One region of the Alkalihalobacillus phoenicis genome, then DNA from elsewhere that is predicted to be linked to it. Evidence: riboswitches for the same ligand, from Rfam matches in the RefSeq annotation. Region 1 holds a riboswitch; each other region holds the start of a gene.
What was found. Region 1 has a riboswitch for S-adenosylmethionine ahead of AA0017_RS00795 (methionine ABC transporter ATP-binding protein). Riboswitches for the same ligand answer to the same signal wherever they lie in the genome.
Positions count from the first base shown of each region.

Region 1 (9,859 bases):
CAGCTAAACCAGTAGTTGTTGGAGCATTTGGAATGACTCTCGGTGGTGGCGTAGAAATGAGCTTACCAGCGGCTAGCATTCATGCCGATTTTGAAACATATATGGGCTTAGTCGAAACAGGTGTCGGTCTTATTCCAGGCGGTGGCGGAAACAAAGAACTTTATTTACGCAATCTAAAAAATGCGGCTAACGATGTTAAGTTTGATTTACAAAATGTAGCGAACAAAACGTTTGAGACGATTGCAATGGCTTCCGTTTCAACTTCAGCTCTTGAAGCGAAGCAATTAAATTATTTAGGTGACAATGACGTGATTATTTTTGATAAAGAGGAGATTATTGAGCGCTCCAAACAGACCGTTCTGACTCTGGAGAAAAATCACTATATGCCACCGACTAGAGAGCCTATTCCAGTCGTAGGTGAGACCGGTTATGCGACGATGCTTTTAGGAGCGAAAAGTCTTCACTTTGCCGGAAGAATTAGTGAACATGATTTAAAAATTGCCGAAAAATTGGCCTTCGTTATTGCTGGAGGACGAGTCGCAAAAGGAACGCTCGTGGATGAGCAGTATTTGCTTGATATCGAAAGAGAAGCCTTTTTAAGCCTTGTCGGTGAACCAAAAACGCAACAACGAATGCAACATATGTTAATGACGAAAAAGCCATTACGGAATTAGTTCAGCTACGTCCGTTAGAAGCTCGAGAAAAATCGGTTCGTCTTATGAAGACAAAAAGCGTCTTCAACGGCCGCCCCTGCCCACAGGACGTGGGTACAAGGCGTTGCGGCAGGATGGCGCGAATTTAGCGTTGAACTTTGATATTTCTCGCTTCTAGGCAAACGGACTGCGCTTTTTATTTAATCTAGCTACGTCCGTTAGAAGCTCGAGAAAAATCGGTTCGTCTTATGAAGACAAAAAGCGTCTTCAGAAGCCGTCCCTAATTTTTTCTCGCTTCTAGGCAAACGGACTGCGCTTTTATTCAAGGAGGGATACGATGAGGGAAGCAGTTATTGTAAGTGGTGCGAGGACAGCTGTTGGTAAAGCAAAAAAAGGAACGCTTGCAAATATGCGAGCAGATGATTATGCGGCTGAAACGGTAAAAGCAACATTAGATAGAGCGAACTTTCAGGATTTTGATCAAATCGATGATGTGATTATTGGTTGTGCAATGCCTGAAGCAGAACAAGGAATGAATATGGCTCGCACGATTTCATTGCTTGCTGGGTTACCTGATGAGGTACCTGGTATTACGATTAATCGTTATTGTTCGTCTGGTCTACAAAGTATTTCTTATGCCGCAGAGCGCATTTTGACAGGTCAGGCAAAAACAATTATTGCCGGTGGGGCAGAATCAATGAGCCAAATCCCAATGGGAGGGCATGTTATAGCTCCGAATAGTAAGATCGTTGAGGCTCGTGCTGAATATTATATGAATATGGGGTTAACCGCAGAAGAGGTGGCCAATCGATATAGTGTGAGCCGAGCAGACCAAGATCAATTTGCTTTGGAGAGTCAATTAAAAGCAGCGAAGGCACTGCAAACAGGTGCTTTTAAGGAAGAAATTGTACCGATTGAAGTAAAATTACGCTCTGTAAAAGATAATCGCTTTGTTGAGAAGACGGTTCAATTCGCTCAAGATGAAGGCGTCCGAGCTGATACGTCCATTGAAGGGCTTGGCCAATTAAGACCGGCTTTTCATGTGCAAGGGTCAGTGACAGCTGGGAATTCTTCACAAATGAGTGACGGGGCAGCTTCAGTACTTGTTATGGATAAGGAAGAAGCAATAAGCCGAAATTTGCAACCTATTGCTAAGTTTCGTTCCTATGCGGTGACGGGTTGTGCCCCGGAAATTATGGGATTGGGGCCAATTGGAGCGATTCCAAAAGCACTATCGATGGCTGGATTGAGAAAAGAAGATATCGGATTATTTGAGATTAATGAGGCATTTGCGGCCCAAGCCTTACAAGTTGTTCGTTCTCTAGAGCTCGATATTGAGAAAGTCAATGTGAATGGTGGAGCTATTGCACTAGGACATCCACTTGGGTGTACAGGTACTAAACTTACTTTAACTCTTTTACATGAAATGAGAAGAAAGAACATTCAATACGGCGTTGTTTCGATGTGTATCGGTGGTGGAATGGGAGCTGCAGCTGTTTTTGAATTATGTTAACCAAAACCATTTGAGGGGGAAATAATGATGACTCAGAAAGTAGATTGGCCAAAAGGAGCAAGCTTTTTATTAGGAGAGGTATCAAAGGAATCTATTTATACACCAGAGGAATTAACAGATGAACAAAAAGAAATTGGAAAAGTCGTTGATCAATTTGTAGAAAAAGATGTTACACCTCTTATTGAAGATATTGAAAACCATCAATTTGAGCATACTGTTAAGTTATTAAAAAAGGCAGGAGATCTTGGTTTATTAGCGGCAGATGTCCCTGAGAAATACGGTGGTATGGAATTAGATAAATTAAGTTCATCTGTTATTACGGAAAAAATTGCCCGTGTCGGTGGTTTTGGTTTAAGTCACGGGGCACATGTTGGAATTGGTTCACTTCCAATCGTCTATTTTGGTAATGAAGAGCAAAAGCATAAATATTTACCTGGTTTAGCAAGTGGTGAAAAGCTTGCAGCATATGCTTTAACAGAACCAGGTTCAGGTTCGGATGCCTTAGGAGCTCGAACAAAAGCGGTTTTAAATGAAGCAGGAACTCATTATGTATTAAACGGTGAAAAGCAATGGATTACGAATGCTGGTTTTGCGGATGTTTTTGTCGTTTATGCGAAAATCGATGGCGAGAAATTTACAGCCTTTATCGTCGAAAGAGAATATGAAGGTGTATCGGTTGGACCTGAAGAAAAGAAAATGGGAATTAAAGGTTCTTCAACAAGAACACTTATTTTAGAAGAGGCGTTAGTACCAGTTGAAAATGTTTTAGGGGAGATTGGAAAAGGACATTTAATCGCCTTTAATATTTTAAATATTGGTCGCTATAAACTAGGAGTTGGTTGCTTAGGCGGATCAAAAAGGGCGTTGAAGCTTGCTCTTGATTATGCTCAAGAAAGAAAGCAGTTCAAGACAGCCATTATCAACTTCCCATTAATTCAAGAAAAATTGGCGAATATGGCCACAAAAATATTTGTAACCGAAAGTTCTTGTTATCGAACAGGAGGGTTATTTGAGCAAAGACTTTCCGATATGGAGGATGAATCTGGGCAAAATGCAGCTAAAGCGATTGCTGAATACGCGGTTGAATGTTCGATTGCCAAAATTGCTGGCTCAGAAATGCTTGATTATGTAGCGGATGAAGCGGTTCAAATTCATGGCGGATATGGTTTTATGGCTGAATATGAAGTTGAACGAATTTATCGAGATTCACGAATTAATCGTATTTTTGAAGGGACAAATGAGATTAACCGTCTCTTAATTCCAGGTACCATTTTACGTAAGGCGATGAAAGGTGAATTACCTTTATTAGAAAAAGCAACAGAATTACAAAAAGAACTGCTTATGCTTATGCCAAAACAGATTGGGAGCGAACCACTTGAGCGTGAAGAAGCGATCGTTGAAAACAGCAAAAAATTATTCCTTATGATTGCTGGAACTGCTGCACAAAAATACGCAGATAAGCTGCAAGATGAGCAAGAAATGTTAGCAAATGTAGCCGATATTGTAATTGAAGTGTTCCAAATGGAATCAGCAGTAGCTCGTACGAAAAAAGAAATTGAAAGAGTTGGTGAAGAAAAAGCAAGGAAGTTTATTTTGATGACAGAGTTATATTGTCATGAAGCCCTCAAGAAGATTGACAACCTTGCTAAAGAAACACTTAGCAACGTGGAATCAGGCGATAATCTCCGCACGATGTTATCAATCGTCCGCAAATTGACAAAAGCAAACCCAATCAATGCGATTAAAACAAAACGTGAAATCGCTAAGTTTTTAGTTGAAGAAGGTGCTTAATAGGTAATTTGAGTGAGAACTCCGACCAAAGGAATCTTCGGTTAGGAGTTCTTTCTGTGAGAATAGTGTCTGTATAAGAAGAGCATTATAAAGCGAATAGAAATTCATTGACACATCACATTAATGCTATCAAATGGTTGGCGATTACTTAATACAGCAAGTATAATGAACAGAATTTGTTTCAAATTTGTCGATAAAGGCTAAATTGATTGAGAAAGATTGAAAAACAGTTGGATAATAATTATAATGATTATTAAAGAGGAGTGATTATAAATGAGCCTAACTTTTTATCATTATCCAAAGTGCGGAACTTGTCGTAATGCGAAAAAATGGCTGGAGGGCAACGGAATTGAATTTGAAGCTATTCACATTGTCGAGGAGCCGCCTTCTAAAGAAGTATTGCAGGAACTTTATGTGAAGAGTGGACTTGAATTAAAGAAATTCTTTAATACGAGTGGTCAAAAATATCGTGAACTCGGTTTAAAAGACAAGCTTAAGGATATGAATGAAGAAGAACAATTACGTTTACTTGCAACGGACGGTATGTTGATTAAACGTCCGATCACAACGGACGGTAAGCGAGTAACAGTTGGTTTTAAAGAGGCAGAGTTTGAACAAATTTGGAAATGATACAATCAAGGATTTTCATTTTCTCAAAAAAAAGGTATAGTGTTTAGTAAGAACGTATTACATAACGCAAAAAATATTGGAGGTATTCATCTAATGAGTAATTTACCAAAGGAATTAAAGTATTCAGAAGAACATGAGTGGGTCAAAACAGAAGACGGAAACGTTCGTATCGGGATTACAGACTTTGCCCAATCAGAACTTGGCGATATCGTATTTGTTGAACTTCCTGAAGTTGGAGATTCAATTGAAGCGGACGAGCCATTCGGTAGCGTAGAATCCGTAAAAACAGTTTCTGAACTATATGCACCTGTAAGTGGAAAAGTAGTAGAAGTAAACGAAGACTTAGATGATTCTCCAGAGTTCGTAAACGAATCTCCATATGAAAAAGCATGGATGATCGTTGTAGAACCATCTGATAAGTCTGAGATTGAAAACTTAATGTCTGCAGAGCAATACGAAGAAATGATTAGTGAAGACTAATTAATAATAAGAGCAAAAGGCACTGAAGCTAAGGGATAAGCTTTGGTGCTTTTTTTGATGGTTTAGATACGTTAAGTGGACTTGGCCGGGATGATGTGAAATTAAAGCATAGGAACGCCGACCAAGGAGGCTCCCGGTTCACCCGCAGAACGCGTAGGGTATGGAGCTGGCGGAGTATAGCTAACTAATGTTGCCATTTTTCAGTGGTCTCAGCAATTTGGCCGGTGATGATATGTAATTAAGCATGACGAACCCCGCCTACCTACTTACAATCACTTTTTATACAAGCAAATGATCAACTTAACCCACAATCACCCCTGTTTCCCACAAATCTAACAGTATCAAGCTTAGCAGGAAGGTTAATTTAAGAGTGAGGAGGGGGAACAGAAAATGAATTTAGATAAAGTGGATGTGACGAACAAAATAATCGGTAAATATGAAGAGGGGCAATTAAATCTTTATATGGGTGAGATAAAAATTGGGATGGTGACAGAAACAGATGATGGTCTCAAGCGGAAAATGAGAGAAGGTTTCGTTTTTGAAAATGATAAAATATACCATTTCGAAAATGCTCATCCAGAACAAATAAAAGCTTATGTAGAAAACTGTGATGGCGGTTGGTGCTAAATAACAATAAAAAAGACGGAAAATAATGAATTATAAGACTAAACCGATTATAAAGGTCAGACTACTTGTGTAAAAAAGGTTGACAACAAAATTATGAGCGTGTTACGATAAGTCAAACAAAAATGAACATAACATTTATAGCTCTTATCGAGAGAGGTGGAGGGACTGGCCCGATGAAACCCGGCAACCGTAAAACGAATGATTTCGTTTTCGCGGTGCTAAATCCTGCAAAGCAAATTGCTTTGAAAGATGAGATTAAGGTTAAAGCCTTCTTTTCATCTGGATTGGTGAGAAGAAGGTTTTTTTGCACTTTTAAATTCAGATAATGTATAAATGTTCAGACCTATATTTGGGTAAAGAATAGAGAAGTTGTCAGGAGGCAAGAAACAACGTGATTAATTTAAGTGACATCCAAAAGATTTTTTTTACAAAGGATGGTCCAGTACATGCGGTTGATGGAATTAATCTTCAAATAAATGAAGGCGAGATTTTTGGCATTATCGGGTATAGTGGTGCTGGTAAAAGTACGCTTATTCGGATGTTAAATATGCTTGAAAGACCAACGAGTGGTGAAGTTGTCGTAGCGGGTAAATCATTGTCAAAGCTTTCAAAACCTCAGTTAAGAAAAGCCAGACAAGAAATAGGGATGATTTTTCAACATTTTAACTTACTATGGTCCCGCACCGTTTTTGATAATATTGCTTTTCCATTGGAGATTGCTGGAGTCCCAAAAAAGGAACGAGAAGAACGAGTTAAAGAGTTAATATCACTTGTTGGACTTGAAGGTCGTGGTGGGAGTTATCCGTCACAGCTAAGTGGGGGACAAAAACAAAGGGTCGGAATTGCACGAGCACTTGCAAATAATCCCAAGGTTTTATTATGTGATGAAGCAACATCAGCTCTTGACCCAAAAACGACCGACTCCATTTTAGAATTGCTTGTTGATATTAATCAAAAGTTAGGTTTGACCGTTATTTTGATTACTCATGAAATGCATGTGATTCGCAAAATTTGTCATCAAGTTGCCGTCATGGAGGCAGGGAAAATTGTGGAACAAGGACCTGTCCTTGATGTCTTCCGCAAACCAGTGCAAGATATGACGAAGGAATTTGTCAAACAAATAACTGAACCTGAAGAAACGATGGAGTCACTCGAACATTGGCTACAGCAAGGGATAGATGGTGAGGTCGTTAAGCTTACATTTGTTGGGGAAGGGGCAGAGCGCCCACTGATAACTGAGCTGATTCGCAAATATCAAGTTGATGTGAATATATTGCAAGGTAAAATTTCGAAAACTAGAGAAAGCTCATACGGGACTCTTTTTATCCATTTAACAGGTGATAAAGAAGAGATAGACAAAGCGATTACCTTCATTCAAGGTGAGCAAGTCGAATGGGAGGTGATCGAGCGTGGTTGAAGAGTTTTTAGCTGATGTGAAATGGGATCTTTTATGGGAAGCTATAAAAGAAACGCTTTATATGACAGGAATTTCTGTTGCTGCCTCATTCGTAATCGGGATTTTCTTAGGTTTGATGCTTTATTTAACGAGTAAAGGGAATATGTGGGAAAGTAAGGTTATTAACTTTATTTTTGCATCGATTGTCAATGTTTTCCGTTCGATTCCATTTATTATTCTCATTATATTACTTATGCCATTTACTCGAATGTTGATGGGGAGCATCCTTGGTGCAACTGCAGCCTTACCAGCTTTAATAATAGGAGCTGCACCATTTTATGCTCGATTGGTTGAAATTGCTTTACGTGAAGTCGATAAAGGGGTCATTGAAGCGGCCCACTCAATGGGGGCTTCAAACTTTCGTATTATTTGGAAGGTTTTATTGCCAGAATCAATGCCAGCCTTAATATCGGGAATTACAGTAACAAGTATTTCACTTGTTAGTTTTACAGCAATGGCGGGAGTAATAGGAGCAGGTGGATTAGGACATCTCGCTTTCCTTGAAGGTTGGCAAAGAAATAATTCATCGTTAATGGTGGTTGCAACAGTTGCTATATTGCTTATTGTCTTTGTGATTCAAGCAATTGGTGACTTTTTAACAAATAAAACAGATAAACGATAAGAGGGGGAGAAATGTATGAAAAAATTTGTTCGTACACTAGGAGCGGTCGCTGTAACACTTGCACTTGTAGCATGCGGTAGTGACAATGAAGGTAATGATAATCAAGCTGGTGATGGGGATGATTCAGCAGCAGAAGTAGAAACAATTAGAATTGGTGCTTCAGCAGTTCCGCACCAAGAAATTCTTGAAGCGGCTGAGCCGATTTTAGCTGAAAGAGGAATTGAACTAGATATTGTTGTATTCTCTGATTACATTTTACCGAATCAGGAATTAGAGTCAGGGGATTTAGATGCAAACTACTTCCAAACACCAGGTTATTTAGCTCAACAAATTTCTGAATATGACTATGATTTTGTTAGCGTAGGTTCTGTACATGCTGAACCTATTGGAATTTATTCTCAAGATTATGCAAGTTTAGATGAGCTTCCAGAAGGTGCTGAAATTATTTTAAGTGATTCAATAAGTGATCATGGACGTATTTTGCCGATTTTTGAGGATGCTGGTTTAATTGAACTTGATGTCGAAGAAGGCGAATTAGCAACGATTGATAATGTTTCATCAAACCCGAAAGATTTAAAGTTTGGTTCAAGACAAGTTGAAGCTAGAATGCTCGCTCCATCATTTGAATCAGGCGAAGGTGATGCTGTCGCGATTAATACAAACTATGCCCTTGAAGGAAATGTTGATATTGATCAATATGGAATTGCTTTTGAATCCGATGATAAATTACAAGGAAACCTTTTAGTTGTCCGTTCTGAAGACGAAAATAGTGAAGCGATTTTAACGCTTTTAGAAGTACTTCAGTCGGAAGAAATTCAACAATTTATTCAAGAAAAATATAATGGTGCCGTTATTTCTTTAGTGGATTAATGGGCTAGTAGCTTTTCATAAAGCAGACGAGGAAATTAAAACCTCGTCTGCTTTTTATTATGGCCTAATGGTGGATGAGACGCGAAAAAAGAGACCTACCTCATGCCAGGAGATGATCTCTAACTAGTGGAAGGGGTGGGAGCCGATTCCTGCAAGTGGAAAGGGTAAGCCCCTGAAAAAGTCTCATGCTCATCTTTAACAGGGTAGCGAGTGGAATGTTTGGAGACTCCCGGTTCACCCGCGGAACGCGTAGGGCATGAAGCGAGTGGAGTAAACTAAATGATATAGCCACATTTCTAATGCTCAGAGTTTTTCAGTGGCCTCGAACGCGTAGGGTATGGAGCCAGCGGAGTATAGCTAACTACTGTAACCATTTTTAACGAATAGTCTTTTTCAGTGACCTAAGGAAAGGGCAGGACAAAATATCTTTTTTCGCTTATTTAGAATAATCGACCTCGGGCTATCTCATACTATTGACGTAAATAGGTGAATGGAGGGATAACGATGTCAGGGAGTCAGCAACAGCAAGATCCACAAAGTCCGATTGCACTCGCTTTGCAGGAATATAAAGAAGGAACCCAAAAATTTTCAAAAAAAATGCCTCATATTGCCAAAAAATATAATGCGTTTACAGAAGCATGTTTTGAAAAAGGAAAGCTTACCTTAAGAGAGAAGCAGTTGATTGCTTTGGCCGTAAGTGTTATTGCCCAGGATGAATATTGTATGATTTACCATACGAAAGGATGCCTTGATGAAGGTTGTAAAGAAGAAGAAGTACTAGAAGCAATTGCGGTGACAGCTGCTTTTGGTGGGGGAGCAGCGATGAGTCAAGCGGTCACTCTTGTTTTGGAAGCCTTATCGGAATTCGAACAAAATTCAAACTCTAATTCAAATTCTGGTGATTCTAATCAATCTTCCTAAAGGTTTACGGCGGATAAAAGAGGATAAGGGAGGAAATGAATCGATATACATATAAAAGGAAGCTTATGTTTCGTGCTTCTATTTGAAGGGGATAGAACCTATGTCAGTACATCTAGTGAAGTTTGTGAGATTATATCACTAATGATACGATCATAGATGTAAATAACCGAAGGGATTGATTGATTATTCAACCGCAAAAGAATGGACATTCACCAGAAATGGAAAAGGGATTACAGCAATCACACGGAATGAGCATGGCGGAATATAATAACAGTTTTGAAAAAAGGCTACAAGTG
Region 1 is NZ_CP154853.1:175,225-185,083, forward strand. It holds gene AA0017_RS00765 (3-hydroxyacyl-CoA dehydrogenase NAD-binding domain-containing protein) at 1-674, shown strand, start outside; gene AA0017_RS00770 (acetyl-CoA C-acetyltransferase) at 991-2,166, shown strand; gene AA0017_RS00775 (acyl-CoA dehydrogenase family protein) at 2,194-3,957, shown strand; gene AA0017_RS00780 (arsenate reductase family protein) at 4,231-4,587, shown strand; gene gcvH (glycine cleavage system protein GcvH) at 4,681-5,067, shown strand; gene AA0017_RS00790 (YusG family protein) at 5,458-5,694, shown strand; SAM riboswitch class I at 5,836-5,950, shown strand; gene AA0017_RS00795 (methionine ABC transporter ATP-binding protein) at 6,086-7,111, shown strand; gene AA0017_RS00800 (methionine ABC transporter permease) at 7,173-7,772, shown strand; gene AA0017_RS00805 (MetQ/NlpA family ABC transporter substrate-binding protein) at 7,788-8,642, shown strand; gene AA0017_RS00810 (carboxymuconolactone decarboxylase family protein) at 9,147-9,563, shown strand; gene AA0017_RS00815 (hypothetical protein) at 9,743-9,859, shown strand, end outside.

Region 2 (9,859 bases), 860 kb from region 1:
TCGCCTCATGAACAGCTCTATCGGATAGATACGGAATAGTATAAATGAATGAAATAAATAATGCGGTTTCTACAAATTATTTGGAGGTTATTATGTATAAAAATGAACCCATCTTTTTGCAACCTATTTTTCAAGAAAGAATTTGGGGTGGAAATAAATTGAAAACGGATTTTGGCTATCATATCCCCTCTAACTTAACTGGAGAAGCTTGGGTTATCTCTGCACACCCTCATGGACCAAGTATTATTAAAAATGGCCCACTTAAAGGAAAAACCTTAATCGATGCTTGGAATGATCATGGTGAGCTTTTTAACAAAAAGCCAGATAATGTAGAGGAATATCCTTTATTAGTTAAACTATTAGATGCTGCCAATGATCTTTCTGTACAAGTCCACCCCGATGATCAATTTGCTCAAAAAGCAGAAGGCGTCCCTTACGGAAAAACCGAATGCTGGTATGTAGTAAGTGCTATTGAAGGTGCAAAACTCGTGCTCGGTCATCACGCTAAGTCAAAAGTTGAGTTAGAGAAAATGATCGACAATGGCCAATGGAAAGACCTATTAAGACAAGTTAACGTTCAAGCGGGCGATTTTGTATACGTTCCAAGCGGGACGATACACGCAATTGGAGAAGGGATTGTTATTTTAGAAACGCAACAAAGCTCAGATATTACATATCGTGTATATGATTATGATCGTACCGATGCAGCCGGCCAAAAGCGCGAGCTCCATTTGGACAGATCTAAGCAAGTCACAACTGTACCACATGTAGATGCAGCTGTTGAACAGACCGAAAGAATAATAGATGGCTTAACGGAAAAAAAACTAGTAGAGGAACAGTATTTCACCGTGTATCATTGGAAATTAAATGGAACGGCTAAACTGCCATTAACACATGATTTTTTACAAGTGAGTATAACGGACGGTAACGGCTCGATTATAATAGATAAGCAGTCATTCCCTCTTGAAAAAGGGACACATTTTATCCTCGCAAATGGACTAACTTCATACGAGCTTAGAGGAAATGCCGAGTTTATTGTCTCACATGTTTAGAGAGCTTTGCTTTGACAGTTCTTTCAAATCCTTTGAAACAGTATTAATATACTAGATATTTAGCTTCCTCCGTGAGCTGCATGCTCTGCGCTTTCTGCGGGTGAAACAGGAGCCTCCGTTGCACAAGTCACTTCCGGGTCTCCCGTTTCACACTCTTCCCGCCGCTAGCAGAACTAGACCTATATCAAACCCGTTTAAAACCCTTCTCATGCTTCAACAGCCATTCTTTTCTCCACAAACCACCTGCATATCCAGTTAAACTCCCATTTGAACCAATAATTCGATGACAAGGAATGACAATACTTAACTTATTTCTACCATTTGCACTTCCAACCGCTCTAATCGCTTTTTCATTCCCAATTGAAAGGGCAATATCTTTATATGAGCCTGTTTGAGCATAAGGTATTTTTGTTAAAGCCTTCCATACTCCTTTTTGAAAATTGGTTCCTTCAAGCAAATATGGAAAGGTAAACTCTTGACGTAACCCTTTAAAATATTCATCAAGCTGCTCATAACAATTGGTTAATACTTCTGGAACTTCATCCTGACTAATATGTTCGACTTTATCCCTTTCAGAGAACAAAATGGAATAGACCGCTTCACCTGTTCCAACTATTTCTATAACTCCAATTGGCGATTCGTAGTCTAATTTATGTAGCTTATTCATACAATGACCTCCATAAATAAAAGGTGGCATATGCGTGCCAACCATCCCAATTTGTTGCTAGCTCTTTGATTTCTTCAATCGTAGGCTTTCGCTCAAGACCTAGTTGATATTTTAAGGCATTATGTAGACCTACATCTGCTATCGGAAAAGCAACAGGATCTTGTAAACATTTCATGATCACATAATCTGCCGTCCATTCTCCTACCCCTCTGAACTCGATTAAAAATTTTTTCATTTGCTCGTAATCTTGTTTTTGCTGCAACATTTCTTTTGTTAGTTTACCATCTGTAATGGCCTTTGCTATGCCGATAATATATTCAGCCTTCCTCGTCGCAAATTGAAGTTCTCTCAGCTCATCTACATTTATACTTATGATTTTCTCAGGAGATGGGAATACCCAGAAATTATCTCCTTCAAAAGTTAGGTTTTCACCAAAGTGCTCGACAAATCGTTTCTTTAAAGTATAAGCAAATGTTAAATTAATTTGTTGGCCTATAATCGCCCAAGTTAGTGCTTCAAATAAATCAGGGATACCTATTATCCTTAAACCATCATATTTTAAGGCAATAGACTGTAAGACCTTATCTTGTTGAGCAATCTGATAAAATGAACGAAGGTCTCTCTCTAAATCAAACCATTGCCATACAAATTGAGCGACTTCTTCACGAATACAGAAAGTGGTACTGTTTGCGGGGAATTCTACTTGAATTATATGTGAGGTACTCCTGATCCTTAATAAAATCAACGCTCCTCTCACTTTTATTAACTTATCTAAATACCCATCTCTCACCTGATGCAAGATTTCTTGCTCAGACCTCTCTAAAAAAGTTAAACATTCCTTAAAGTTAAATTCAGCTGGCGGGTAAATTTCAATTGCCGTTTCTAGGTCATTCCATCTCATTGCTGAAGCTCCTTTGTCCCTTTTTTCGATATTCACTCGGGGTACAATGTTTCAAATGGCGAAACACTTTATAAAAATTGGATGGACTTTGAAAGCCTACCTCATAACATATCTCAAGATTCGTTTGAACGGTGTTGGTTAAAAGATGTGTCGCTTTATCTATTCGTATTTTTTCCAAATAAGAACGAGGTGTCTCTGACATTTCTTGTTTAAATAACCGTTCCAGATAATAGGTACTTATACCAACATGATTTGCAATATCTTGTAATTCTAACTTTTGATGAAAATGATTGACTAAATACGTTATAACATTTCTAACCAATTCAACCTGAGGAGAATGAGCAGATTCTGGCTGACACCTTTTACAAGCACGAAAACCTGCTTCTTTAACTTTTTTGATGTCATAAAAGAATTCCACATTTATTTTTTTAGGTTTCCTCGATCGACAAGAAGGCCGGCAGAAAATTTTCGTTGTTTTTACCGCCGTAAAAAACAACCCATCATATTTACTATCGCATGCAATGATTTTCTCCCACATTTCTTCAAAAGAAAGATTGATTTTCTCTACCATTATCCTCTCCACCCTTTCTAGGTTACTAGTTACATTCTACTCCTCTATTTATCAGGGCGAGTCTTTCTAAACCTATTACATTTAGCTCCAAATTTATTTATTAAAGTTATTATCATTTTATCAAGACTATATTTATTATTTCATCCTCATTCTTGCTCTTATGGTCTTTGTAAATTAAAAAGAGAAGCCATTTTATACTTCTCTTCACAATACCCATTATTAATTTGTATTTTCTAGTATGTTTCGAATTTTTTCTGTATAAATTTCATCTAAGTGTTCTGTTGTATATTCAAAGTGTTTTATACTCGACACTTTAGGAATGTCGCTATTTACAAATTCACGGTCAAGTTCTTCGATGATAAAATACTCATGTTGATTATTCTGAACTCCTCCCGCTTCTGTTAAATCGATTTTTTTGCCATCCGCTAATTCAATTATGTAAAAGAACTGTCCCTTTGAATGTTTAAATGGTATATAAGAATTTTTTCCATACACTCCTGTACTAACCTTTACTACAGCTGCATGACTATATTCTCGCCCTTGTGGATACAAAAATGAATAATCAATAATCTTATTGTTCGTCACAACAGTAACAGCCGAAACGATTATATAAAATAAAACGATATTGCTAGCTACAAATAAAGCATAAATCGATTTTTTATTCCTTTTAAAGAAGTTATCTTTTGAATTGACTTGTTTAATCCCCTTTTTCTTCCTAAAGCGTTTCTGCAAAAAATAGAACATAATAAAAAATAGATACAGTTCATAAATCAAAACAAATATTGAAGCTGGATAATTAAATGTCCATATTATATAGTCTGTCGGCACAAACAACCTTTTTTGAATAGCTCCAATTAAAAAATATATCCCTATGGTTAATAGAACTATAGCCATTATCATAAAAATATATAAGCCAATTTTTAAAAAAATTTTCAAGAAAACAACCCCTTCATACAAAACCTAACGATTAAAAATACCGCTCATCATTTTACTATATTCCCTAAATATGGTCATTACAGGTCAACAAAAGACTCTAAAGGAAATTTACGAACTAAAAAAAGCGGCAAAGACAATGAACTGTACTTTGACGCTTCAATCACTCTTATTAAAAAGAACCTCACTCTATGCTTGCTTTAACATACGAGGATTTCTTTTTGAATCTGTTTGGTTATTATCGTTTAAGCCGAGCGACTCCGCTGTGGAAGTGTGAATTTCTTCTAGAAGCTCAGGGTTATCCATTAATGTCACACCATAAGATGGAATCATTTCTTTTATTTTCGGTTCCCACTCTTTCATATGTTGCGGGAAACATTTTTCAATGACTTCAAGCATAACATGGACGGCAGTGGAAGCACCTGGAGAAGCCCCTAATAAGGCGGCAATCGAACCATCTTCAGCACTAATGACTTCGGTTCCAAATTGAAGCGTTCCTTTTCCATCAGCTTCCGTGTCTTTGATCACTTGCACACGTTGACCAGCAACTACTAAATCCCAATCATCACTTTTAGCGTTCGGGACAAACTCACGTAACTCTTCCATCCGTTGTTCTTTTGATAACATCACTTGCTGAATCAAGTATTTCGTTAATGACATATTCTTGGCTCCGGCCGCCAACATCGTAACCAAATTATCTGGTTTTACCGATGTTAACAGATCAAAGACCGACCCATATTTTAAAAACTTAGGTGAAAAACCAGCAAACGGTCCGAAGAGCAACATTTTTTTATTGTCGATAAAACGTGTATCCAGATGTGGGACAGACATTGGTGGTGCACCAACTTTAGCTTTCCCATATACTTTGGCATGATGCTGCTCTGACACATCTGGATTATTACAGACCATAAAAATTCCACTTACCGGGAAACCTCCAATATGCTTGCCTTCAGGAATACCCGATTTTTGTAATAAATGCAGGCTTCCTCCGCCGCCACCGATAAAGACAAATTTGGCTGTATGACGGTCAAGAGAACCGCTTTCATGATTCCGTACTTTTAATTCCCACAAGCCATCGCTCGTACGTTTTATATCTGTGACACTATGTTTATAGTTCATCTCGACACTTTGCTTCTCTAATTGATCAAACATCTTACGCGTTAAAGCTCCAAAATTGACATCTGTTCCAGAATCAATTTTTGTGGCCGCGATCACTTCATCCGATGGACGGTCATTCATAATAAGCGGAATCCATTCCATCAGCTTTTCCGCATCATCAGAAAATTCCATTCCCTTAAATAAAGGATTTTCTGAAAGCGCTTTAAAACGTCTCTTTAAAAAATCCACATTTTGTTGCTCTTGTACTAAACTCATATGAGGCAATAATCTGATAAAATCCTCTGGATTCTGAATCAGATTATGATTAACAAGATTAGACCAAAACTGCATAGAAACTTGAAACTGTTCATTAATTTTTATCGCTTTGCTAATGTCGACAGATCCATCCGGATTTTCACTCGTGTAATTAAGCTCACACAGTGCTGCATGCCCTGTTCCTGCATTATTCCATTCATTAGAGCTTTCCTCTCCTGCGTTTGAAAGCTTCTCAAATACTGTTATTTTCCAATCCGGTACTAATTCTTTCAGAAGTATCCCCAAAGTCGCACTCATGACTCCGGCACCAATTAATATAACGTCCGTTGTATTTTGTTTGTTCGTCATGTTTTCCTTCCTTATACGTTAAAATTCGCAGAAAGAATGTAAAACACTAGGTGTCCCACATCATTTCTAGATTAATTACCTAATCATATTGTATCACTATTGTTAGAAATTTAAAATATTTCTTGCGTTTTTACACAGAGTAAAAGTTTGTAAATACAGAAGTAATATGCGGTATGTTTATTATATATTTTCAATACATGGGAACAAACCCATAGCCAAATGAGAAAAATGGCTTAGTCTATATCATCGTCATCTTATTTTTAAATTTTTGTTGACTTTTTCACACAATCCCTCTAAGATAAAAATTAATTCTTGTAACAATTGAATAGCTATACATCATTTTCTTATCAAGAGAGATCGAGGGAAAGGCCCTATGACGTCTCGGCAACAGATTCTATATTAGAAAACTGTGCCAACTCCTACAAATGCTTAGGCATTTGAAAGATGAGAAAAAGATCGTTTCTTTTTATAGAATCCTTCTTTTTCTTATTTTTTGAGAAAAGGAGGGATTTTTTTGTTGGGTATTTTTATTAGGTGTTGTTATAAAATAGGTTGTTCATTTTCGAATCTAGTTTAGAAAGTTCGATGGATGCATCATTGTCTACAAAGAATTGAAGAACTCTTCAGGAGGTCAACACATGATTGAATTTATTGATGTTTCCAAGACTTTTATTCTCGGAAAACGAGAAGTCCATGCCGTTAAGAATGTTTCCCTATCGATTAACAAAGGGGAAATCTTCGGAATTATTGGCTTCAGCGGAGCAGGAAAAAGCACACTACTTCGCTTAGTAAACATGCTTGAACGTCCCACTTCTGGCACTGTTTTTATCCAAGATATAGATGTCAGTAAGCTATCTTCTAAGGACTTACGAACAAGACGACGTAATATTGGGATGATTTTTCAAAACTTTAACTTATTTAACTCACGTACAGTAGCTGGGAACATTGCCTACCCATTGAAATTGGCTGGTGTTCCCAAAAAAGAAGTCAATGAACGTGTAACAGAATTATTGAATTTTGTTGGACTTGCCGATAAAGCAAAAGATTTCCCCGATCAACTGTCGGGCGGACAAAAACAACGAGTCGGTATCGCAAGAGCTCTTGCCACTTCACCAGATATTCTTATCTGTGATGAAGCAACTTCTGCACTCGATCCAGAAACGACTGCTGAGATTTTAAAGTTGTTAAAAAAAGTAAACCGAGATTTTGGGATCACGATTTTATTAATCACCCATGAAATGCATGTTATCCAATCGATTTGTGACAAAGTAGCGATTATGGAAAACGGAGAAGTCATTGAAGCTGGAAGTGTGTTTGATACGTTCACTGATCCACAACATCCAACAACCCAGCGATTCATTCAATCGGTTCAACAAGACTTACCATCTAAAACTATTTTAGAAAAGTGGCGAACACGAGGTGGTGGGAAATTGTATCGAATCATCTTTAAAGGAGATGTTTCCAATGAGCCCGTTCTATCAACAGTTACTAAAGAACACGGTGTTGATTTTAATATCGTCTACGGTTCAGTGCGAGAGCTACAAGAAAAGCTGTTTGGAAACTTAATCATCTCCTTTATTGGAGAACAGACAGCGATTCAAAACGTATTAAATACACTAAAATCTATCGTGGAACTTGAGGAGGTAACAGAACATGAATGTTGATTGGACCACTTTTTGGCCCCGAATATTAGAAGGTACTGGGGAAACACTCATCATGGTCATCGCCACTCTCATTTTTGGCTCCATCATTGGAATCACGTTTGGACTGCTTCTCTTTGTCACGAGAGAAAATAATATTTTAGAAAATAAAATCGTCTTTCAAGTATTAAATATCATCATTAATATTATTCGCCCCATTCCATTTATCATCTTCTTAGTTGCCATCTCGCAACTTACTAGACTAGTAATGGGGACGACAATCGGAACGGCAGCAGCTATCTTTCCAATGACCATTGTCGCAAGCTTTACGATTGCCCGAGTCGTCGAAAACAACTTAGTCAGCATTGATCCTGGTGTCATTGAAGCCGCACAAGCGATGGGTGCTAGCCCGCTTCGCATCATTTTCACTGTTTTGATTCCTGAAGCACTCGGACCGCTCGTTTTAGGCCTTACTTTCGTAACAGTCATGCTCATCGATTTCTCAGCCGTTGCTGGAACAGTCGGTGGTGGTGGTCTTGGACATATCGCAATGACTTACGGCTACCAACGATTCGATGGAAGTGTCATGCTAGTAACGGTTTTAATTTTGATTATCTTGGTACAAGTGGCCCAATGGATTGGAAATACCCTTTCGAAAAAAATTATGCGTCGTTAATCTACGCCAAAAAATAAAGAAATTTAAATTATGAGGAGTTGTTTTGAAATGAAGAAATTTTCGATTTTATGTTTGACTATATTAACTGTTTTAGTGCTTGCTGCTTGTGGTAGTAATACGAGTGGTGCAGATAGTAGTGATGATGAACCCATCAAAGTGAAAATTGGGGTAAATGGTTCAGACGGTGCTCAGTGGCCGATTTTAAAAGAGAAAGCCGCTAAAGAAGGAATTGAAATTGAACTCATTGAATTTGCCGATTATACCTTGCCGAACAATGCGTTAGCACATGGAGAAATTGACATTAACGCTTTCCAACATATCGCGTTCCTTGGACAATATGTCAAAGAAAGTGGTGAAGACATTTTACCAATTGGTTCGACAATGTTTGCACCTATGGGTCTGTACTCAGAAAAGATTGAAGACATTTCCGAACTTAAAGAGGGTGATAAAATTGCGATCCCAGATGATCCTTCTAACCAAGCTCGAGCACTCCGTCTCTTGGAAAGTACCGATTTAATTAAACTGGCAGATGATTTTGGGATGTTTGGGGATCCTTCAAAAATTACGGAAAATAAATTGAACTTGGAAATCATCGCAATGACAGCTCAACAAACTCCACGTGTTCTACCGGACGTTGCTGGTTCTATCATAAATAATGGAGTTGCGGGTCAAGCAGGACTATCACCAGCTGATGATCCGATTTTGAAAGAAGATGAAGATAATGACGAGATCCACCCTTACGTTAACATCATTGCAACAAGTGCTGAAAATAAAGAGAACGAAACTTATAAACGTGTTGTTGAGCTTTACCAAGAAGCGGATATTGAACAAGCGATCAAAGAGGACACAAACGGCGGATCAATCCTTGTGAAATTAACGCAAGAACAATTAGATGCTGCTTTTGAAGATTTAAAAAAATAAACTTTGAGGGGGAGTTACAATGAGCGTTACAAACTACTTGAAAGACGTACTATTTCAATCCGTTGAAAATAACCGTGAGCTTTACATTAAAACGAGTCAAGACATTCATGCAAACCCTGAAATAGGAAATCAAGAAGTGTATGCTAGCGGGAAACATGTTGAGATTTTAGAAAAGGCAGGTTTTGAGGTCACAACAGCTGTTGCAGGACATGAAACATCCTTTTATGCAGTAAAGGATAGCGGACAAGACGGGCCAACTGTCGCTTTTCTGGCCGAATATGATGCCCTACCTGGAATCGGCCATGCTTGCGGTCACAACATTATTGGTACAACGAGTGTGGCTGCTGGTATTGCCCTTGCAGAAGCCTTACCTGAAATTGGTGGCCGTGTCGCCGTATTAGGCACACCAGCCGAAGAAGGTGGACCAAACGGGAGTGCAAAAGGAAGTTTTGTCAAACATGGCTATTTGAAAGATGTAGATGTTGCCCTTATGCTCCATCCTTCAGGAAAAACAGCCTTAACTGGTGAAACCCTTGCCGTTGACCCACTCGAATTTCATTTTTTCGGAAAACCTGCACATGCAGCCGGTTCACCAGAAAAAGGAATCAATGCACTGGATGCTGTCATCCAATTGTTTAATGGTATCAATGCCCTACGCCAACAGTTACCATCCGATGTCCGTATCCACGGCATTATTACACACGGTGGCGATGCACCAAACATTATTCCAGAATACGCCTCAGCCCGTTTTTATATTCGAGCTGAAACATGGAGTA
Region 2 is NZ_CP154853.1:4,206,118-4,215,976, reverse strand. It holds gene manA (mannose-6-phosphate isomerase, class I) at 93-1,052, shown strand; gene AA0017_RS19850 (methylated-DNA--[protein]-cysteine S-methyltransferase) at 1,237-1,719, opposite strand; gene AA0017_RS19845 (DNA-3-methyladenine glycosylase family protein) at 1,712-2,620, opposite strand; gene AA0017_RS19840 (bifunctional transcriptional activator/DNA repair enzyme AdaA) at 2,607-3,191, opposite strand; gene AA0017_RS19835 (hypothetical protein) at 3,411-4,019, opposite strand; gene AA0017_RS19830 (malate:quinone oxidoreductase) at 4,314-5,846, opposite strand; SAM riboswitch class I at 6,188-6,297, shown strand; gene AA0017_RS19825 (methionine ABC transporter ATP-binding protein) at 6,485-7,510, shown strand; gene AA0017_RS19820 (methionine ABC transporter permease) at 7,500-8,162, shown strand; gene AA0017_RS19815 (MetQ/NlpA family ABC transporter substrate-binding protein) at 8,211-9,083, shown strand; gene AA0017_RS19810 (M20 family metallopeptidase) at 9,103-9,859, shown strand, end outside.
Region 2: linked by a shared signal. The riboswitch ahead of AA0017_RS19825 (methionine ABC transporter ATP-binding protein) and the one ahead of AA0017_RS00795 (methionine ABC transporter ATP-binding protein) in region 1 are both predicted to bind S-adenosylmethionine.

Region 3 (9,859 bases), 710 kb from region 1:
TTTCTAAAAAGAGACCTTTATCGGTTACGTATAATAAAATTCCAAAAGGCAATCCAACAATTAAACCGACTGAAAGTGAAATACCAACCATAATCATCGTTTCAAGAAAGGCTTGATTAATCTCTGGTAATAATTCAATGATTCGATTAACGTCTAGCATCTTGAATCACCTCCACAAAAACGTGCTCTTCTAAATAAGCAATCGCTTTTTTGACTTCCTCTTCTTCCCCTACTAGTTCGAAAATAAAAATTCCGAGCGGTGCTTCACCGATGTATTCGACCTTTCCGTGTAAAATATTGCCTCGAACAGAGAACGCTTGAAGCATGTCCGATACGACAGCATCACTGGCAATCCCTCCACGGAACTGCAAGCGTAAAATCGTACCTTCACATTCAGAAAGAAGCTTTTGTGGCAATTCGAAATCAAGGACCGTTTGAATAAATTTTTTCGTTAACTCATTTTGAGGTTCAGCAAAAACGTCATATGTTTGACCTTCTTCCACAATTTCTCCGTCCTGCATGACGGCACAGCGATGGCAAATTTCTTTAACGACTTCCATCTCATGTGTAATTAACACGATAGTAATGCCAAACTCACGGTTAATTCGTTTTAATAAAGCTAAAATTGACTTTGTTGTTGTCGGGTCGAGGGCAGATGTCGCTTCATCACATAATAAGACTTTTGGATTGTTGGCAAGTGCCCTGGCAATACTGACACGTTGGCGCTGTCCCCCACTTAACTGAGCCGGATATTCATTCGCTTTATCAGCTAATCCCACAAGGTCTAATAGTTCCGTGACACGTTCCTTTCTTTTATGCACACTTTTCACTCCAGCAGCCTTTAACGCAAAAGCGACATTATCAAAAACAGTCTTCGAAGCCACTAGATAAAACCCTTGAAAGATCATCCCAATCGATTGTCTCGCTTCTCTTAATTCCTTGCTTGAAAGACTTAACAAATCCACATTATCAATATATATATGTCCAGATGTAGGACGTTCTAATATATTTAAGCAGCGAATCAATGTACTTTTCCCAGCACCACTATAACCAACGATTCCAAAAATTTCTCCTTTTTTTATATCAAGCGAAACTTCCTTCAATCCGATAACTTCTTTTGTTTTTGTTTTAAAAACTTTATTTAAATTCTCAACTTTAATCATCTTCAACCTCTCCCATACATAACAAAACCTTACCAATACAAAAAACCACTTCCATTCAGAAAGAGGCTGATTTAACACTAAATCTTTATCTTCCAGAATGCACCCATTCTGCAGGAGGTAGCACCACTCCACTTGGAAGGTTGCTGTGACTTCACTAGGCCTGTTCCTTCAGTCACTCTTGATAAAATCTATTTGATTTAAATAATAGAATAATCGGAATAAAATCATTTGTCAATCAAATTTTATTATTTCGGTAAAGCGTTAATGAGTGAATCCAAAAACTTTCTTAAAAAAGAGCTTGTTTGGAAATTGACGATTCCATCGATAGGTGTCATAATTATCCGAATATAAAAATAAGATGCCCATTTATAGCAAAAGGAGTTCAAAATGGAGACAATCCAAGTACAGGGTGCCCCTAACTTTTATCAATGTCATCAAGGTGTATTACATAGCTTACCAGAAAAAATAAAGAAACATGGTGCAACAAAAGCTCTTATCTTGCATGGGGAAAAATCATGGAACGCCGCTAAATCCTTTCTCCCTTTGTGGCCTATTTCTGTTACTCACCTTTCCCATCGTAAAAAATGTACACACGAGGAAACAAAACGTATTTCTGCAGTGATCTCTGAAGAAAAAATCGATTTAATCATTGCGGTCGGTGGTGGGACTTGTTGTGACTTAGCCAAAGCGGCCGGACATACTACGAATACAGACGTCATTTTAATACCCACACTCGCATCCAACTGTGCAGCTTGGACACCCTTAAGTGTTTTTTATGATCAGTCTGGAAATTTTGTTGAATATAAAGTTTTTCCAAAATCAACCTATATGGTTTTAGTTGAGCCAGCCATTATTTTGAATTCACCAAAGGACTATTTAAGAGCTGGCATTGGCGATACACTAGCCAAATGGTATGAGGCAGACGTTTTAATTCGACCTCTTTCCGAAAAAACGATTCCCATTCAAATTGCTCATCATGCTGCAAAACTTTGTAAAGAACAACTCATACTGGACGGTGCAGCCGCTCTTTTGGCACAAGAAAATAACCAGTTATCAGATGCTTTTATTCGTGTCGCTGAGACGATTATTTTAGCAGGAGGAATGGTTGGGAGCTACGCCGATCAGTACGGTCGTATTGCTGCGGCTCATTCGATTCATAACGGCTTAACCAAAGTAACCGAAACCGCATCAGTCCTACATGGTGATAAAGTAGCCTATGGCATTCTCGTCCAACTTGTATTAGAAAAACGGTTCGTTGAAATCATTAAATTATTGCCTTTTTATAAAAGTTTATCCTTGCCCATCTCTTTAAAAGAACTAAACATCCAAGAAGAACGACTTGAAGAAGCAACTCAAATCACCGCAACGGCTTCCACTCAAGCTGATGAATCGATTCATTTAATCGGTGAAATCAATCCAAGTGACGTAGCTAAGGCGATGAAAGAACTTGAACAATGTGTCAGTCAATATTCCTCCATATAGTCAAAATAGACAACGAACAAAAAAGCCTTGAATCCTAACATTCAAAGGCTCTTTTCTGATTTGGTAAAAAGAAGAGAAACGACTATCGCACTTACCCCTGCGGTTAACTTTCCAATAATCATTGCAGAAACCATTTCTTGATTCATACCGGCTACAAACCCTAGATGTCCACCAAAAACAAAAGCACCACTTACAGCAAAGGCAATATTGACCACTTTGCCACGCTCATTCATATCTTTAAGCAATGCAAACATCGGAATAATGTGGGCAAGAGAGGCAATCACCCCTGCTGTCGACTGTTCGTTTAATTTCACCAGCGAACCCGCTTTATTTAACGGTCTTGATAAAACCTTTGTCATGACCGCAACAAAAGGAAAGGCACCCGCTAAAACGATGGCGATTAATCCCACTGTTTGAACACCGTCAGCTAATGGTGCTAACCCTGGAATCAAAATAAAGCCGGTTAATGTTTCAATCGCAATCGCAACAAGACCAAAAATGGCGAAACATGTAATGAACGTTCCAAATATTTGGAATAGCTTAATCATTTGTTTCATAAAAAAGATGAGCCCACTCATAATAATGACCGAAAACAAAATAGGAATAATTAAATTCCGTAAGATAAGTTCCATGTCAAAACCGGCCACAAGTCCACCGACCAAACAGCCGATTGGAATCGTACAAAGGCCAATTAAAATACCTTTTGCAAAATAAGGGTGATCGTTTTTTTCGATTAAACCTAGAGCAACTGGAATCGTAAAAGCAACAGTTGGACCAAACATCGTACCGAGCATTACCCAAGCAAACAGCGCGGCCTCTTCTGATTGGGCCATCTCTTCCGCCAACGCATATCCACCCATATCTAGAGCCAAGATCGTATTCGCAAAAGTGGCTGGATCGGCTCCAACTATTAAATAGAGCGGGCTTATGATCGGAATCAAAATACCCGCTATAACAGGAGCTAATGAAACAATACCTACGATAACGAGGGCAAGTGGCCCCATTGCCATAATACCTTCCTTGAATTTTCCCCCTAAGCCAAGTCGATTGCCAATACAGTAATCAACAGCCCCTAAAACAAGAAAAATGGCTAAAATACTGATGATGACTTCATTAATGCTCATTTTATGTTTCCTCTCTCGTTCCTACTATATATAAATGAAAAAGGCTACGCATCGTTAGCCCTTAATCATTTGTTTCATATAAAATCATTCCGGTCTGTGCGGTATCATAATTTCCTAATGATGTAATTTCATCTTTAAAGCTCTGTTTTTTCATTATCGCCTTTACACGACTAATCAGTTCTTTATTTTCAGGTGTTTTTAATAAAACTAAATCGTATCTCTCTATAATGAGTGGAATAAAATCTAAATCAACCATTTTTGCGACTTTTTCGATACCAACCCCAACATCTGCCCTCCCTGCCGCAATTGCTGAAGCTACTCCTAAGTGACTCGATTCGACTTGTTGATAACCATTGACTAGACTTGGCGAGATATCATTTAACCTTAGCTGTTCTTCCAATAAAATTCTCGCACCTGAGCCAATTTCGCGATTGATAAAACGTAACTTCTGATTCTTTAAATCAAGCCAACCTTTGACCGAAAAAGGATTTCCCTTTTGTACCATTAACCCAGCTTTTCGCGATAAAAGGTTCAAAATGATATACGAATGACCGATTAAGACCTTGCGCACATATGGAAGATTATACTCGCCGCTATCCCCATCAAACATATGGAGACTGACGATGTCACAATCCCTTTTATACATATTCATTAACCCATTTAAACTACCTTCATTTGAACGTAAGGCCGTAAGATCTCCGTTTGTCTCCAACTGCTTACCGAGTATATCCAATACGACATCTTGACCACTAATTAAAATCTTCCTCTTAGCTGATTTCCCTTGATGGGCATACTCTTGCGTAGTTATAGGCATACTTTCGATGTTTCTTGGTGCTTTCTTTCCATTTATAAAAAGTTGCAAATCCTTTGATTGAATTCGCATTTGTCTACCAACTTTAAAAGAGGGTAATTTGCCTTTTTTAATTAAATCATAAACCGTTAGTTTCGAAACTTTTAATAAACCGGCCACTTCCTCAACTGTATATGAGATTTCTTGCTCCATCATTATCCCTCCTCATTCTATTGTAATCTTAAATAGGGGACGAGAAAACATTTGATTAAAATATATCTAGCTTTTCATAATTATATCTAGTTATAATAAGTTATAAATAAATATAATTAGTGATAAATCTAATTCATTTTTAGGAGGACATTATGAAAAAGTTTTTATCTATACCCTTGTTTTTATTACTTTCTTTTGTTTTATTTGCATGCTCAAATACAACTGAAGAAGTAGAAAAACCGACTGTCGAGCTAACGATATCAGCTGCGGCAAGCTTAAATGATGCTTTAAATGAGGTTCAAGAAATCTTTGAAGAAGAATATTCGCACATTGATCTCTTATTTAACTTCGGAAGCTCTGGTACGTTACAACAACAAATTCAACAAGGGGCACCTGCCGACCTTTTCTTTTCAGCAGCAGAGGATAAATTCGATGAATTAGTCGATGAAGGCTTAATTGATGAAGAAAATGGAATTGATTTAGTAGGAAATGAGATTGTTCTAGTCACTCCAAGTGAATTCCCTAATGATATTCAGACTTTTACCGACTTAGAAACAGCCGATACGATTTCAATTGGAACACCAGAATCGGTTCCGGCTGGACAATACGCTAAGGAAATGCTTGAAAATATCGACGTTTGGAATAGTATAGAAGAGAAGGTTGTCTATGCAAAGGACGTGAGACAAGTGTTAACATATGTTGAAACAGGTAATGTCGAAGCTGGGATTGTTTATCATACAGATGCTCTTATTTCAGATAAAGTCAATATCTTGGAAAAGGCAGAGGAAGGCACACATGCACCAATTATTTATCCTGTAGGCGTATTAAATAACAGCGCAAACCTAGAGGAAGCGTTGATTTTTTATGAATATTTACAATCAGAGAAAGCACTCGAAATCCTCGAAAGCTACGGATTTTCAAACTTAGTCCAATAAAATGACTGATTTTTGGACTCCAGTCAAGCTTTCACTAGGTGTTGCTTCTTTATCATTACTTATTGTGTTAATTTTAGGAATTACAGCGGCTAAGTTTATGGCTAATCGCACGTTTAAAGGAAAATCGGTCATCGATACCCTACTCTTATTGCCACTCGTATTACCTCCATCAGTCGTCGGATTTTTACTAATTGTCATCTTTGGTAGACATTCCTTTATCGGACAGATCGTTCAATTTATTACGGGACAACCGATCATTTTTACCGTGACAGCGGCTGTTATAGCAGCTACAGTTGTGGCGTTTCCACTTATGTACCAAGCCACACTCGCTGGCTTTGAAACGATCAATAAGGATATTGAAAATGCAGCCCGTGTTGATGGAGCTGGTGAACTAAAAGTCTTTAGTCTTATCACAATGCCTCTCGCTTCTAAAGCAATCATTTCTGGAGGCATTTTAAGCTTTGCAAGAGCCCTCGGGGAGTTTGGAGCAACACTCATGTTTGCCGGAAACCTCCCTGGACGGACACAAACGATTCCAACCGCCATTTATATGGCGATGGACAGCGGTAATATGACCTTAGCGTGGCAGTGGGTCATCGTCATCCTCTTGATTTCGTTTGGCATGTTGATGGTCGTTAATTTTTTGAAGAGGAAATATTAAATAATAGAAATACGTCGTTTAGGATATACGAGACTAGATGGCGTTTTTTTATTGTTTTTAAACGGCACTGTGGGCGAATAATAAGGAAAAGAAATCTAATTCTTGTCGTACGATGATTGGAAATGTTCTTATTACAGTATCCGAACGACATTGCAGAGAACAACTAATTGGGTAGATTAAACATGTAAAAATTATTACTCAACTTTCGCATCGAGAAAATCCGTTCAACTAGTTGACAGAGCGAAAGGGAAACTCTTAAACAAATGCCCTTGACACGTTTGAAAAGCGAGAACGTACTATCACACAAAACGGATAAACTGTGCAGTAAAAAAAAATATGCCCTCCGGCGGTCGCTACCAAAACCATACTCCGCGTCCTGCAGGAACCTGGCGAGCCTCCTCGGTACACCTGTGGGGTCTCGCTCCACGGTTTATTCCTGCGGGAGTCTCCGTATGGGTTTGTCCGCTAAGTGTCGTGGAGATGCTTGATGATATGGCCATTCTCAATCAGCTATTTCTAACGCAGAAGAACCTTCCTCTTAACTTTGTTGGTTATGGAACTAAATAGGGAGTTGCACCTATTTTTTCCTAAGTCTGCCGTCATGAAAAGACAGGATTCCAATCGAAACAAGCTCGATCATCTAGCTAACGTACAGAGCATCAACACTGATTTGTTTACAACTGGAACGGATTTAGTCATGGAAAGAGAAAAATCATTCTCAAGCTAATGTACGTTGAAGTCATGACTGTTTTTTTATTCAATGAGAAAACCGAACCTAGATTCGATTCCAGTATCTAGCGGACAAACAGACACGGAGACTCCCGCAGGAATAAACCGTCCAATGAGACCCCGCAAGCGTGAAACGCTGAGGAGGCTCATGAGGTTCCTGCAGGACGCGGAGTGTCTGTTTGGGAGCGACCGCCGGAGGGCCCAATTTTAGTGAACAGATTCCTTCAACAGCTACGAAGAGATGTGTTCAGACTGTCAACGATTGAATCGTCCATGTAAAGTCAATTTGAGTATTGTATCACCCTAAAGTCAATCCCTATCAACGTTTAAGAGTCAATCATACTCTGCGAAAGTTGAGTTATTACTAATTGAAAAATCAGTAAATAATGATATAATTTAACTATCATACATAGAAAGTGAGTGATTATATATGACAGTCTGCTCTTATTATCACACGAATGAATTAACTAAAGGGGAGAATTCAAAATAATATTGTGATTCTTCCATAATCGATTGGAGGAATAAAATGTTTAGTCATTATGGTCCACTTTGTACGGAGCTATACAATTTAACAAAGCCTGTTGGACACTCGATCTCAGGTGACATTGAGTTTTATTTTGAGAGACTGAGTGGAACGAAAGGACGGATTCTTGAAGCTGCTGTCGGTTCTGGTCGATTTTATATTCCTATGCTTGAGCAAGGTTTTTTAATCGAGGGCATCGATAACTCTCCAGATATGCTGAGCTCCTGCCAGAAGCAGTGTGAGGAAAGAGACCTTTCCCCTACATTATTTAAAGGTGATTTAAGTGACTTCGCTTTACCCAATAACTATGAGGTGATTGTCGTTCCCTCAGGATCTTTCTGTCTAATTGAAGATTACCAGGATTCTGTGAACGCTTTGGGTTGTTTTTACGACCATTTACAACCGGGCGGACGATTAATTATCGATTTGCTCTTGTTAGATGGGTGGAATCCGCTCGAAAATGAGGTCAAAACTTTCCCTATTTCTAATGATGAAGGGATACTGTTAGAGTCGCGTGCTAAAGAGATTGATTGGGTTAACCAATATCATGTGACATATTTAAAGTATGAAAAGTGGCTCAAAGGAAATTTAGTAGCTTCCGAATTACAAAGGTTTGCTGTGAGATGGTATGGCGTAAAAGAGTTTGAATTGCTTTTACAAAGAATAGGCTTTACGAACATTACGTACTCAGCTGATTATCATTTTAAGAAAGAAGCGACTACCTCAAGTTCTATCGTTACATTTGAAGCGATACGCTAATAGGATAGTTGCTGTAACTAAAAATAGGTCAAAATGAAAACAATAGTTATGAAACCTCAAGAGAATTTGCGACGTCTCACTTAAATAAAAAGCAAAACTCTTGGGGGCTAAAAATAATATGAAAAAAATGATGTTACTCGTTCTATCAATGGCCTTTATATTTGGACCTTTATTCGGTTGTCAATCAAACGAAAACAATAAATTAGCAGCTAATGAAATAGTGAAAGTTAGTCTCTCTACGTCAAATGGCTTCGGTCATGTCAATTCAGACTTTTTGGCTGAATTTAACGATGTCGAGACGATTGAGCTTTTCGCAAAAATCTTTTCAAATGCGGTTAAAGAGCCTGGCATCGTCAATATGGCAAAATCAGAGTTTGATGTGGAAGTTCTTTATACAAATGGGGATAAACAAGGGTACCATTTATGGGTAGGAGAACCTGGGCAACTCAGCTCCTTAATGGACATTACAGATACTCACACGATTTATACGATTTCAGAGGAAATGAGTCGGAAGTTAATGGAGTTCATAGAAGAATTAATTTAATGGGAACTTAACAAAACGGTCTTAGCTCTTTTTTTGAGAATAAGACCGTTTTTTATTTCTTATAACCGGTTATTTCCCCTCACCAAGCTTAGCCATATTGGCATGAATCGCTTGCATGACCGCTGAGCGGAATCCACTCTCCTCAAGAGCCGCTACCGACTGAATCGTCGTGCCTCCTGGTGAACAAACATCATCTTTAAGTTTAGCTGGATGCTCGCCTGTTTCTAAAACCATCTTCGCTGATCCAAGTACAGCTTGGGCCGCGATTGTATAAGCTTTTTCTCTTGGCATTCCATATAGAACAGCGGCATCTGCCAAAGCTTCTATGTACATATAAATAAAGGCTGGCGATGAGCCGCCAACTGCACTCGCCGTATCCATCAACGTTTCATTAATCACTTCTGCCTTTCCAAAACTTTCACATAAAGTAATGATAGCTTGCTTATCTTCCTCTGTCATTAATGCATTAAAACTCAGTGCTGTTAGTCCTTCTCCAACAAGCACAGGTGTATTTGGCATTGCTTTTGCCATTTTGACTTGCCGCTCAAATCGCTCTTCATTTGCAGCAATCGATTGTCCGCCTGCAATTAGGACAATAATCTGCTCCTCTTGAATATCCTCTTTTATTTCATCAATGACTGATGCATATTGATCAGGAGTGATTGAAAGAATGATAATGTCACACTTTTTAGCCACTTCAACATTCGACTCGGCGATTTGTATACCGTATGTTTCATGAAGTTCTACTAATTTTGTAATGGTCCGATTCGATGCAAATATATTAGCGGGATTAATGATTTTTGATTCAACTAGTCCACCAATCATTGCCTTAGCCATATTGCCACTGCCGATAAAACCAACTTTCTTATTCATAATAGCACCCCTTCTTTAATTCACTAAGCGAGTTCATTGTAATATAGGAAACATAGGAACTCA
Region 3 is NZ_CP154853.1:4,347,458-4,357,316, reverse strand. It holds gene AA0017_RS20425 (methionine ABC transporter permease) at 1-160, opposite strand, end outside; gene AA0017_RS20420 (methionine ABC transporter ATP-binding protein) at 147-1,163, opposite strand; SAM riboswitch class I at 1,246-1,351, opposite strand; gene AA0017_RS20415 (iron-containing alcohol dehydrogenase family protein) at 1,551-2,645, shown strand; gene eutH (ethanolamine utilization protein EutH) at 2,687-3,769, opposite strand; gene AA0017_RS20405 (substrate-binding domain-containing protein) at 3,831-4,772, opposite strand; gene modA (molybdate ABC transporter substrate-binding protein) at 4,925-5,707, shown strand; gene modB (molybdate ABC transporter permease subunit) at 5,709-6,368, shown strand; gene AA0017_RS20390 (class I SAM-dependent methyltransferase) at 7,624-8,379, shown strand; gene AA0017_RS20385 (hypothetical protein) at 8,498-8,923, shown strand; gene proC (pyrroline-5-carboxylate reductase) at 8,993-9,796, opposite strand.
Region 3: linked by a shared signal. The riboswitch ahead of AA0017_RS20420 (methionine ABC transporter ATP-binding protein) and the one ahead of AA0017_RS00795 (methionine ABC transporter ATP-binding protein) in region 1 are both predicted to bind S-adenosylmethionine.